2 regions of the Agromyces sp. Root1464 genome follow, and region 1 is predicted to be linked to the other one. Evidence: riboswitches for the same ligand, from Rfam matches in the RefSeq annotation. Region 1 holds a riboswitch; the other holds the start of a gene.
What was found. A riboswitch is a leader RNA that binds a small molecule or an ion and turns the genes downstream of it on or off. The one in region 1 is predicted to bind thiamine pyrophosphate.
Positions count from the first base shown of each region.

Region 2: another riboswitch for thiamine pyrophosphate. It lies ahead of ASD23_RS08925 (ECF transporter S component); the one in region 1 lies ahead of thiM (hydroxyethylthiazole kinase).

Region 1 is NZ_LMFU01000002.1:1,748,494-1,753,611, forward strand. It holds gene ASD23_RS13655 (dicarboxylate/amino acid:cation symporter) at 1-21, shown strand, start outside; gene ASD23_RS19115 (fibronectin type III domain-containing protein) at 48-950, shown strand; gene ASD23_RS13665 (fibronectin type III domain-containing protein) at 1,007-3,097, shown strand; TPP riboswitch at 3,188-3,300, shown strand; gene thiM (hydroxyethylthiazole kinase) at 3,291-4,193, shown strand; gene thiE (thiamine phosphate synthase) at 4,190-4,852, shown strand; gene ASD23_RS13680 (bifunctional hydroxymethylpyrimidine kinase/phosphomethylpyrimidine kinase) at 4,849-5,118, shown strand, end outside.
Region 2 is NZ_LMFU01000002.1:661,600-666,717, reverse strand. It holds gene ASD23_RS08940 (hypothetical protein) at 1-589, shown strand, start outside; gene ASD23_RS08935 (DNA polymerase IV) at 663-1,928, shown strand; gene ASD23_RS08930 (hypothetical protein) at 1,992-2,324, shown strand; TPP riboswitch at 2,387-2,496, shown strand; gene ASD23_RS08925 (ECF transporter S component) at 2,536-3,171, shown strand; gene ASD23_RS08920 (ABC transporter ATP-binding protein) at 3,173-4,663, shown strand; gene ASD23_RS08915 (energy-coupling factor transporter transmembrane component T family protein) at 4,660-5,118, shown strand, end outside.

The DNA of each region.
Region 1 (5,118 bases):
GAACTCGCCGCCAGCCGCTGAGCCGGCCGACCAGAAGGAAGACCCTCATGACCTCCCGACCCCGATTCGCTCGCCGCGCTCGCGGCCTCCGCGGCTTCGCGGCGACCCTCGCGCTCGCCATCAGCGTGCCGACGCTCGTGCTCTTCAGCAGCAGCTCGGCGCAGGCCGCCGGCGACGTCTGCGACCTCTGCTCCATCAACTTCGACCTCGGAGCCTGCGAGGACGCGGGTGGTTACCCGTACGACAGCACGCAGGAGGATCCGCCGCCCGCGCTCGGCGGCGGCGGCGCCCCGGCACCTGCGCCGGCACCCGCCCCGGCCCCCGCGCCCGCACCGGCACCGGCGCCCGCCCCGAACCCGGGCACCTCCGGCGGCAGCAGCTCCGGGAGCACGTCGGAGGGCGACTCCGGCGAGTCGGATGAATCGGCGAGCGCGTCGCAGCCCGGCGCTGCCGCACCGGCGGCTGTCGCTGCGACCGCTCCCCTCGCCCCGGCCGCCCCGCGTCTGGTCGCCAAGGGCAGCTCACTCACCGTGACCTGGGCGGCGCCGGCCGACGGCGGATCCCCGGTGACGGGTTACAAGCTCTCGCTCAACAAGGGCACGGCGATCCCGCTGGCCGCGACGGCGACCTCGCACACCTTCACCGTGCTCGGCGCGGGTGCCTACACGGCGACCCTGGTCGCCGTGAACGCCGTCGGCGAGTCCCCCGTGTCGAGCGTGTCGAAGTCGGTGACCATCAGCGCATCGACCGCGAAGCCCACCGCCCAGGCCGTCGAGAACACCGCGGCCTCGAGCGGCGGCACGCCCGAGTGGCTCGCCGGTGCCGGCATCCTCGTCGCCCTCGTGGCTGTGGGAGCCCTCGCACTGCTCGGCCAGCGGCTGTTCGCCCGTCGCCGCGCGCACGCGTCGCCCCAGGCCGACCAGCCCGACGAGACATCCGTGCCCGAATGACCGACCCGTCCCGTCTCCGACAGCCCCAGCTCCACCCCCAACAGAGAGGAAGCACCGTGCCCGACCACCAGCGCCCCACCCCGAGGCGGGCGGCGATGCTGACGGCGCTCGCGATCGCCGGCACCGTCGTGCTCGGCGGTATCGCGGCCGCTCCGGCGACTGCAGCTCCCGAGAGCCCGACCGACACCGTCGACTACTTCGCCGACGCGTACGAGGGCCTCGGTGCCGACAGCGTCTACGAGACCGTCACCTTCGAGCGATTCGAGTACCTGCTCGGCCAGGAGGGGCGCTTCGCGTTCCTCATCGGCGGACCCGAAGACGCCCAGACGGCGGCGACCGTCGGCCCGATCAACGAGGTCGCGAAGGCCGCGGGTGTCGAGCGCATCTACAACTTCGACCCGCGTCTCGACGGCAGTCGCCTCGACATCCGCACGACGACGAATGCCGACGTGGCCCCGCTCTGGGCGCGGCTCGTGGCGAACGCCCTCGGCAAGGACACGCAGACTCCGTTCGACGGGGGCGACGACCCGACGCTGTTCGTCTACGACTCTTCTCACCTCGCGGACGGTGCTGAGGACCGCATCGTCTCGGCGATCACGACGCCGGTCACCGCCGGGCAGCTCGCCGACCCCGCCGCGCTCACCGCCTACAAGGCGGAGGTCGCCGCAGTGCTGGGCACGGCAGCGGACCTCGACACGAGCTCGCAGTTCACGTTCACCTCGGAGGTCGTGAACGCCAAGCACGCCTCCGCCTACGGCGGCCGCGACGTCTACGGCGGGGCGACGGTGCTCGACGATGCCGACGCCGACTGGCGCGTGCAGACGGTCACCTACCCCGAGCTCGTGAAGCTGCTCGAGAGCGACGGCGACTACGTGCTGCTCTTCGGCGGCACGTGGTGCCACAACACCCGCGCCGTGCTGAAGGAGGTCAACCGGCAGGCCGTCGCGAACGACGTCGCGAAGGTCTACTTCTTCGACCTGCGCCTCGACGGCAACTCGGGCAACGACCTGCACATCCGCGACACCGGCTCGGAGTTCGCGGACTTCTACGGCGACCTCGTCACGAAGTACCTGCCGAACCTCGTGACGCAGTACGTGCCCGGAGTGTCGGGCCAGGTCGACTACTTCCCGGGCGGCGACACCTCGAAGGCGCTCGCCACGGCGAAGAAGCTGCAGGTGCCCTACCTGCTCGAGTACGACCGCTCGCGCACCGTCGGCGGTCAGCCGGCACCGATCGCGCAGCAGTGGATCCACTCCAACGGCGACGGCACCTACAAGGAGTACATGACCGAGTGGTGGTACGTGAACGACCTGCCCGGGCGATACGCCGACCGGCCCGACCCCGCGGGTCTCGCTGCGCAACTCGCGTTCGCCGACGAGGCGATCGCGGCGGTCGGCACCTTCTTCAGCGCGCTGCCGGACGATCCCGAGGTCATCGCCACGGCGCCCGCCGCACCTGACGCCCCCGTCGCGGCGGTCACCGGCACCGACGTGACCGTGTCGTGGACGGCGCCCGCCGACGGCGGCTCGCCGATCACGGAGTACCTCGTCTCGCTGAACGGCGCCGCCCCGGTCTCGGTGCCCGGCGCCACGACGACGCGAACCTTCACCGGCCTCGCGGGTGGCGACTACACGGCGACCGTCGCCGCACGGAACACCGTCGGCACCTCCGCGGCATCCGCTGAGTCGGCCGCCGTGACCGTGGTGGCGCCGCCCGCGGTGGACCCGACCACCGTGAAGGGCTCGGTCGAGGTGACCGGCGATCTCGTGCCCGGCGGCCGCATCACGGTCGTCGGCAGCGACCTCGCCCCCGGAGTCGACGACGTCGCGGTCGAGCTCCACTCCACGCCGCAGACGCTCGGCTCGGTGACGACGAACGGCGACGGCGGATTCACGTTCACGGGGACCATCCCCGCGTCGACGCCCACGGGGGCGCACTCGATCGTCGTCACCATCGACGGCATCGAGGTCGCGAGGGCGTCGATCACGGTCGCCGCGGCCGGTTCGGGCGCGGCCTCGGCGAACGCGGGCCTCGCGTCCACCGGAGCTCCGCTCGTCGACCTGCTCGGATGGCTGGCGCTCGCGCTGATCGCCGCCGGCGGTGCGGCGTACGGGATCGTCCGCGTGCGGGCTCGTCGCGCGAGCTGAGCCGACACGCACCGATCGGGGGTGGATGCCACGCGGCATCCGCCCCCGTTCTCGTTGCCGTGAGCACGAGAGCAGACCGCTAGGCTCGACCGCAGTGACACGGGGTGCCGTGCGCCGCTTCACCCGAAGCGGGCATGGCTGAGAACACACCCGTCGAACCTGATCTAGTTCGAACTAGCGAAGGGATGTCGCGTTGAGCGATCGTCTGTCCATCGACCCTGCCCGGCACTCGGCCGAACTGCTGAACCTCGTTCGCGAGGCGACGCCGCTCGTGCAGTGCATCACCAACAAGGTCGTCACGAACGTGACGGCCAATACCCTGCTCGCGCTCGGCGCGGCGCCCGCGATGGTCGACATCCGCGGTGAGGCCGGCGTCTTCGCCGGCATCGCCTCGGGTCTCCTCGTGAACCTCGGCACTCCCACCGAGGAGCAGCGCGACGCCGCACGGGAGGCGGTGCCCTTGGCGAACGCGGCCGGCACCCCGTGGGTGCTCGATCCTGTCGCCGTCGGCGTGCTGCCCGTGCGCACGGCGCTCGCGCACGAACTGCTCGCCGGGCGGCCGACCGTGATCCGCGGCAACGCGAGCGAGATCATGGCGCTCGCCGGAGCGGGGGCCGGAGGCCGCGGGGTCGACACCTCCGACGCGACCGACTCGGCAGCGGATGCCGCGGCTCACCTCGCGGCGACGCACGGCTCGGTCGTGGCGGTGTCGGGCCCCGTCGATCTCATCACCGACGGCCGCCGCATCGCCCGCGTCGCGAACGGCGACCCGCTCCTCACCCTCGTGACGGGCGGCGGCTGCGCACTCGGCGCCGTGACCGCGGCGTTCCTCGCGGCAAGCGATGACCCGTTCGCGGGCGCCGTCGCGGCGACCCTCGTCTACACGGTGGCCGCCGAGATCGCCGCGGCCGATCCGGGCGGAGTGGGCACCGTGGGCCCGGGCACCTTCGCGCCGCGCTTCCTCGACGCGCTCGCGCAGCTCACGGCCGAACAGGTCGTCGAGCGTGCACGCGTGCGCGTCGCGACCGTCGACGCGAGCGGGGTCACCGGCGATGTCACGGGCATCGAGGCCGCCGCTGCGCTGGTGCGCTCGTGAGCGCCCGCACCGCACTCGACCTCTCGACCTACCTCGTCACCGACGCCGCGCTCTGCGGCGAGCGCGGCGTGGCATCGGTGGTCGCGGCGGCCGTCGACGGCGGGGTGCGCGTGGTGCAGCTGCGCGACAAGGTCGACAGCACGTCCAACCTGCTTCGACTGCTCGAAGACCTCGCGACCGCGATCGACGGCCGTGCCGCGCTGCTGGTGAACGACCGCCTCGACCTCGCGATCGCGGCGCGGGCGAGCGGACTGCCCGTCGACGGCGTGCACCTCGGCCAGGGCGACGCCGCAGCGGCGATCGCTCGCGACCGGCTCGGCGCCGACGCCGTCGTCGGCCTCACCGCGAACGCGCCCGCCCACCTCGAGGCACTGCGCCGGATGCCGCGCGGCACGGTCGACTACCTGGGTGTCGGGGTCATCCGGCCGACGGCGACGAAGCCCGACCATCCGCCGGCCCTCGGCATCGACGGCTTCGCCCGCTTCGCCGCCGAGGCGGTGCTGCCGTGCGTCGCGATCGGCGGCATCACGCTGGCCGACGTGGCACCGCTTCGCGACGCCGGCGCCGCCGGCGTCGCCCTCGTCTCGGCGATCTGCACGGCCGACGACCCGCGCGCCGTGGCCCGCGATCTCACGACCCGATGGGAGGCGGCACGATGAGCGCACGAGTGGTGACCGCACGAGTCTTGAGCATCGCCGGCAGCGACCCTTCGGGGGGCGCCGGTATCCAGGCCGACCTGAAGTCGATCTCGGCCGTCGGCGGCTACGGCATGGCCGTGATCACCGCCCTCACCGCGCAGAACACGCGGGGCGTGCGCGAGGTGCATGTGCCGCCGGCGAGCTTCCTCGCGGCACAGCTCGACGCGATCAGCGATGACATCACGATCGACGCGGTGAAGCTCGGCATGCTCGCGAACGCCGAGGTC
Region 2 (5,118 bases), 1.1 Mb from region 1:
GCGCCCGCAGGCCCAGCCCGCCCGCCGGCTGAGCGACGACGAACTCGCGGTCGAGCGCTACCGGTACCTCCTGCGCACCGCTCCGCCCGAGTCCGTCGAGGCGGTGCACGCCGAGGCGTTCGCGAAGCTCACGCCGCAGCAGCGCCAGGCCGTCTTCGCCTCGCTCAGTGCCGACGCGCCCGCCGGTGAGCGACTCGTCTCCGATGAGCCGAGCGCGCTGGCCCGCGCCGCGACCCGCGCCGAGCTCCGATCACCCGGCAGCGTCGAGCGCGCCTTCAACCGAGCGGATGTCTCGGGCGGTCGGCCCCAGCAAGGCGGCCCGTCGTTCGGCGGCATGTTCGCGGGCTCGCTGCTCGGCTCCGTCGCAGGCGTGGTCGTCGGCTCGGCGATCGCGCAGGCGTTCCTCCCTGATCCCGCGGCGTTCGAGGCGGGCGGCGATGGCGGCGACGCCGGTGCCGGAGACACCGGCGGCGATGCCGCGGCATCCGATGGTTACGACGGGACGGGTGGCGACTCCGGTGGTGACTTCGGAGGCTTCGGCGACTTCGGCGGCGGCGATTTCGGCGGCGGCGGAGACTTCGGGTTCTGATCGCCTCGTGCCGGCCGGCCCGGCCACCGCGGGCAGCATCTGCGATGACGGCGGCAACGGATAGGGTCGCACCATGAGCAAGCAGGACGGCTCGTCGCGCCAAGTGACCACCGGTCCGGTCGACGATTCGGCGACACCGATCCTGCACGTCGACATGGATGCGTTCTTCGTCTCCGTCGAACTGCTGAAACGACCCGATCTGCGCGGCAAGCCGGTGCTCGTCGGGGGAACGGCAGGTCGCGGTGTCGTGTCGGCGGCCAGCTACGAGGCGCGACGATACGGCGTGAACTCGGCCATGCCCATGTCGCTCGCGCTGCAACGCTGCCCGAACGCAGTCGTACTGCGCGGCGACTACGCGAGCTACACCGAGTATTCGCGCCGGGTGATGAATATCTTCGAAGAGGTGACGCCGCTCGTCGAGAAGCTCTCGATCGACGAGGCGTTCCTCGACGTCTCGGGTGCCCGCCGGCTCCACGGCAGCCCTGCCGAGATCGCGTGGCGCCTGCGTCGGCGCGTGCACGACGAGACCGGCCTCACCTGCTCGGTGGGCGTCGCGGCCACGAAGTTCGTCGCGAAGGTGGCCTCGAGCCGTGCCAAGCCCGACGGCATGCTCGTCGTTCCGGCCGACCGCACACTCGAGTTCCTGCACCCGCTGCCGGTCTCCGCGCTCTGGGGCGTCGGCAAGGTCACCGAGGAATCGCTTACCCGCATCGGGCTCCGCACGGTCGGCGATGTGGCTGCCATGCCGGGCGACGCGCTGCAGCGGGCTCTCGGGCCCGCACTCGCCGCGAAGCTGGCCCACCTGTCGATGGGCATCGACGCCCGCGACGTCGTCACCGGGCGTGAGGAGAAGAGCATCGGGCACGAGGTCACGTTCGGGTACGACCTCACCGATCTCGAGCAGTTGCGGCGCGAGCTGCTGCGGCTCTCCGACGACGTCGCGGTGAGGCTCCGACGTGCGGGTGTCGTGGGCCGCACGGTCGTGCTGAAGCTTCGGTACGGCGACTTCCGAACTGTCACGCGGTCGCGCACCCTGGGTGAGCCGACCGACGTCGCGAGACGCATCTACGACGAGGCATCCGCTGCGCTCGGCGAGCTCGCCGGCGACGGTGCCCGCATCCGTCTCATCGGGGTGCGGGCCGAGCAGCTGCGGCCCTCGGGGAGCGGCGCCATGCTGTGGGACCCCGACGAGGAATGGCGCGAGGCCGAACGCACGATCGATGAGGTGACCGCGCGGTTCGGTCGCGGGGCGGTGCGCCCGGCGTCGCTCGTGAGCCGTGCGGCAGACCGAGTCGAGTCGTCGCGTCGCAAGGATCCCGACCGCGGCGACGTCCGCTGAACACGCTGCCGGCGATTCCCGCAAGGGGTGGTTCGCGGAGGGGCGCGCGGGTAGCGTGGACCCATGGCTGAACTCGTTCTGGACCTTGCCGAGACCGTCGCCGGCGTCGGCGTGAAGACCTCGTACGGCGATGCCGTCGACATCGACGGCACGACGGTCGTGCCCGTCGCGCTCGGATACTACGGCTTCGGCGCGGGGAGCGGCTCCGACGGAGCTGGCGACCAGGCGGGCGGTGGCGGCGGTGGCGGACTCTCCATTCCGCTCGGCGCATACGTCGGACGCTCGGGCGATGTGCGCTTCGAACCGAACCTCATCGGTCTCCTGCTCGTCGCCACGCCCCTCGTCTGGGTCACCGGTAAAGCACTGCGAATGGTCATCCGCGCGCTCAAGCGCTGAGGCCGTCCTGCGGTCGCGCGAGGGGTCGTGGCCGCCGTCGCTCGGGCCATCGGCGTATACTCGTGCTCGAACACGGGAGTCCGGTGAGCCGGGCTGAGAGGAAGGTTCTCAACCTTCGACCGTCGAACCTGATCTGGGTCATGCCAGCGCAGGGAGGCCAACCACATCTCAATTTCCCGTGCCTCTTTCCACGAATCGAAAGGGCACGACAGTGCACACTGCAGCATCAGAAACCAGCAGCCCCTCCACCCCCCGCACGTCACGCGACCTGCGCTGGCGGGTCGTCGACATCGTCGTCGCCAGCGTCATCGGCGTCGCGACAGGGCTCCTGTTCCTGTTCTGGAACAACGTCGGCTACGCATGGTTCAGCGCGGCCGATGCCCTCACGCCCGGGCTCGGCGGCGTCGCCGTCGGCATCTGGCTCATCGGCGGCGTGCTCGGCGGGTTGATCATCCGCAAGCCGGGTGCGGCGCTCTTCGTCGAACTGCTCGCGGCGATCGTCTCGGCGCTCGTCGGCAACCAGTGGGGCATCGAGACGATCTACTCGGGCCTGGCACAGGGTCTCGGCGCCGAACTGGTGTTCGCGATCTTCGCCTACCGCCGCTTCGGCCTCGTGCCCGCGATGCTCGCGGGTGCGGCCGCCGGCGCCGCGGCGTGGACGCTCGAGCTCTTCGTCTCGGGCAACCTCGCGAAGTCGGCCGAGTTCCTCGGGCTCTACTTCACGACCGTCGTCATCTCGGGTGCCGTGCTCGCAGGGCTCCTCGGCTGGCTCATCGTGCGCGGTCTCGCTGCGACGGGTGCTCTCAGTCGCTTCGCCGCCGGTCAAGACGTGGCGCAACGGGTCTGACGTGGGGCGCGTTTCCGAAACCACCCGACCCGCGCGCGTGGAGGCGCGCGGGTGGGGGTGGCGGCACGCCGGTCGCAAGCGAACCGCGCTCGACCGCATCGACCTCGTCGTCTCGCCGGGGGAGCGGGTCCTGCTGCTCGGGCCATCCGGGTCGGGTAAGTCGACCCTCCTGCACGCGCTCGCCGGAGTTCACGGCGGGGCCGAGGAGGGTGAGGAGTTCGGCTCCCTCCTCATCGACGGCGAGTGGCCCGGCGCCGTACGCGGTCGGGCGAGCCTCGTTCTGCAGGATCCCGACTCGCAGGTGATCCTCGCGAGGGTCGGCGACGACGTGGCGTTCGGGTGCGAGAACCTCGGCATTCCGCGCGACGAGATCTGGCCGCGCGTGCGTCGAGCCCTCGACGAGGTCGGTCTCGACCTCCCACTCGACCACTCGACGAGTGCACTCTCCGGTGGTCAGAAGCAGCGGCTCGCCCTCGCCGGTGCGCTCGCGATGGGCCCGGGCCTGCTGCTCCTCGACGAGCCGACGGCCAACCTCGATCCTGCAGGCGTCCACGAGGTGCGGCAGGCCGTTGCTCGCACGCTCGATCGCACGGGCGCGACGTTCGTCGTGGTCGAGCACCGCGTCGACGTCTGGATCGATCTCGTCACCCGGGTCGTGGTGCTCGGCCGTGATGGGCGCCTCATCGCCGACGGCGAGCCGCAGGAGGTCATCTCGACGCAGCGCGACGCGTTGCTCGCGGCCGGCGTCTGGGTTCCGGGCGTGCCACCGGCGGTGTCGGCCGCACGGCCCGTGCCCGCGGCATCCGTCGTCGACCTCGAGGGCATCGGTCTCGCCATCGGGCGACGGAGCGACGCCGTCGTGCGCAGCGATCTCTCGCTCGCGCTGCCGCGGGCGGCGTCGACGGTGCTCACCGGTCCGAACGGTGCGGGCAAGTCGACGCTCGCGCTCACGATGGGCGGCCTGCTGCCACCGCTCGGCGGTCGCGTGCGCGCCTCGGAGGCATTGGCACGCGGCCTCAAGACGGACCCCATCCGCTGGCGATCACGCGAGCTCCTCTCGCGGATCGGCACCGTCTTCCAGGAGCCCGAACACCAATTCGTCGCGTCGACCGTGCATCGCGAACTCGAGGTGGCACCTCGCGCACTCGGACTCGATGCCGCGACGACTGCTCGGCGCACCCGTGAGGTGCTCGAGCGACTGGGCCTCGATCGCCTCGCCGAGGCGAACCCCTTCACGCTGTCGGGCGGCGAGCAGCGGCGGCTCACCGTCGGATGCGCGCTCGTCTCGCAGCCCGGCGTGGTGATCCTCGACGAGCCGACGTTCGGGCAGGACCGATTGACCTGGATCGAACTCGTGATGCTGCTGAGGGGTCTCGTCGACGAGGGCACGACGCTGCTCTCGGTGAGCCATGACGCCGCCTACCTCGATGCGCTCGGCGACCAGCACCTCGACCTCGGGAGCGACGCCCTGCGCATGGAGGCTGCGGCATGATCGCGACCCAGCGACTGCACCTCGTCGACCGGGTGAACCCCGTGAGCCGGCTCGCCGCGGCGATGCTGCTCACCACTCCGCTGCTGCTGACCGTCGACTGGGTGAGTGCCGCCGTCGCACTCGGCGTGCAGCTCGTGCTCTTCGCGATGGCAGGCGTGACCCCGAGGGTGCTCATCTCGCGCGGATGGCCGATCCTCATCGCCGCACCGATCGCCGGGCTGAGCATGCTGCTCTACGGCCAGCCGGAGGGAACCGAGTACTGGTCGTTCTGGCTCGCCCGCATCACCGACGGATCGATCGAGCTCGCGGTCGCGGTGACCGTGCGCGTGCTCGCCATCGGGCTGCCCGCGGTGCTCCTCTTCATGAACGTCGATCCGACCGAACTCGCCGACGGGCTCGCGCAGATCGCGAAGCTCCCGAGTCGCTTCGTGCTCGGTGCGCTCGCGGGAGCGCGA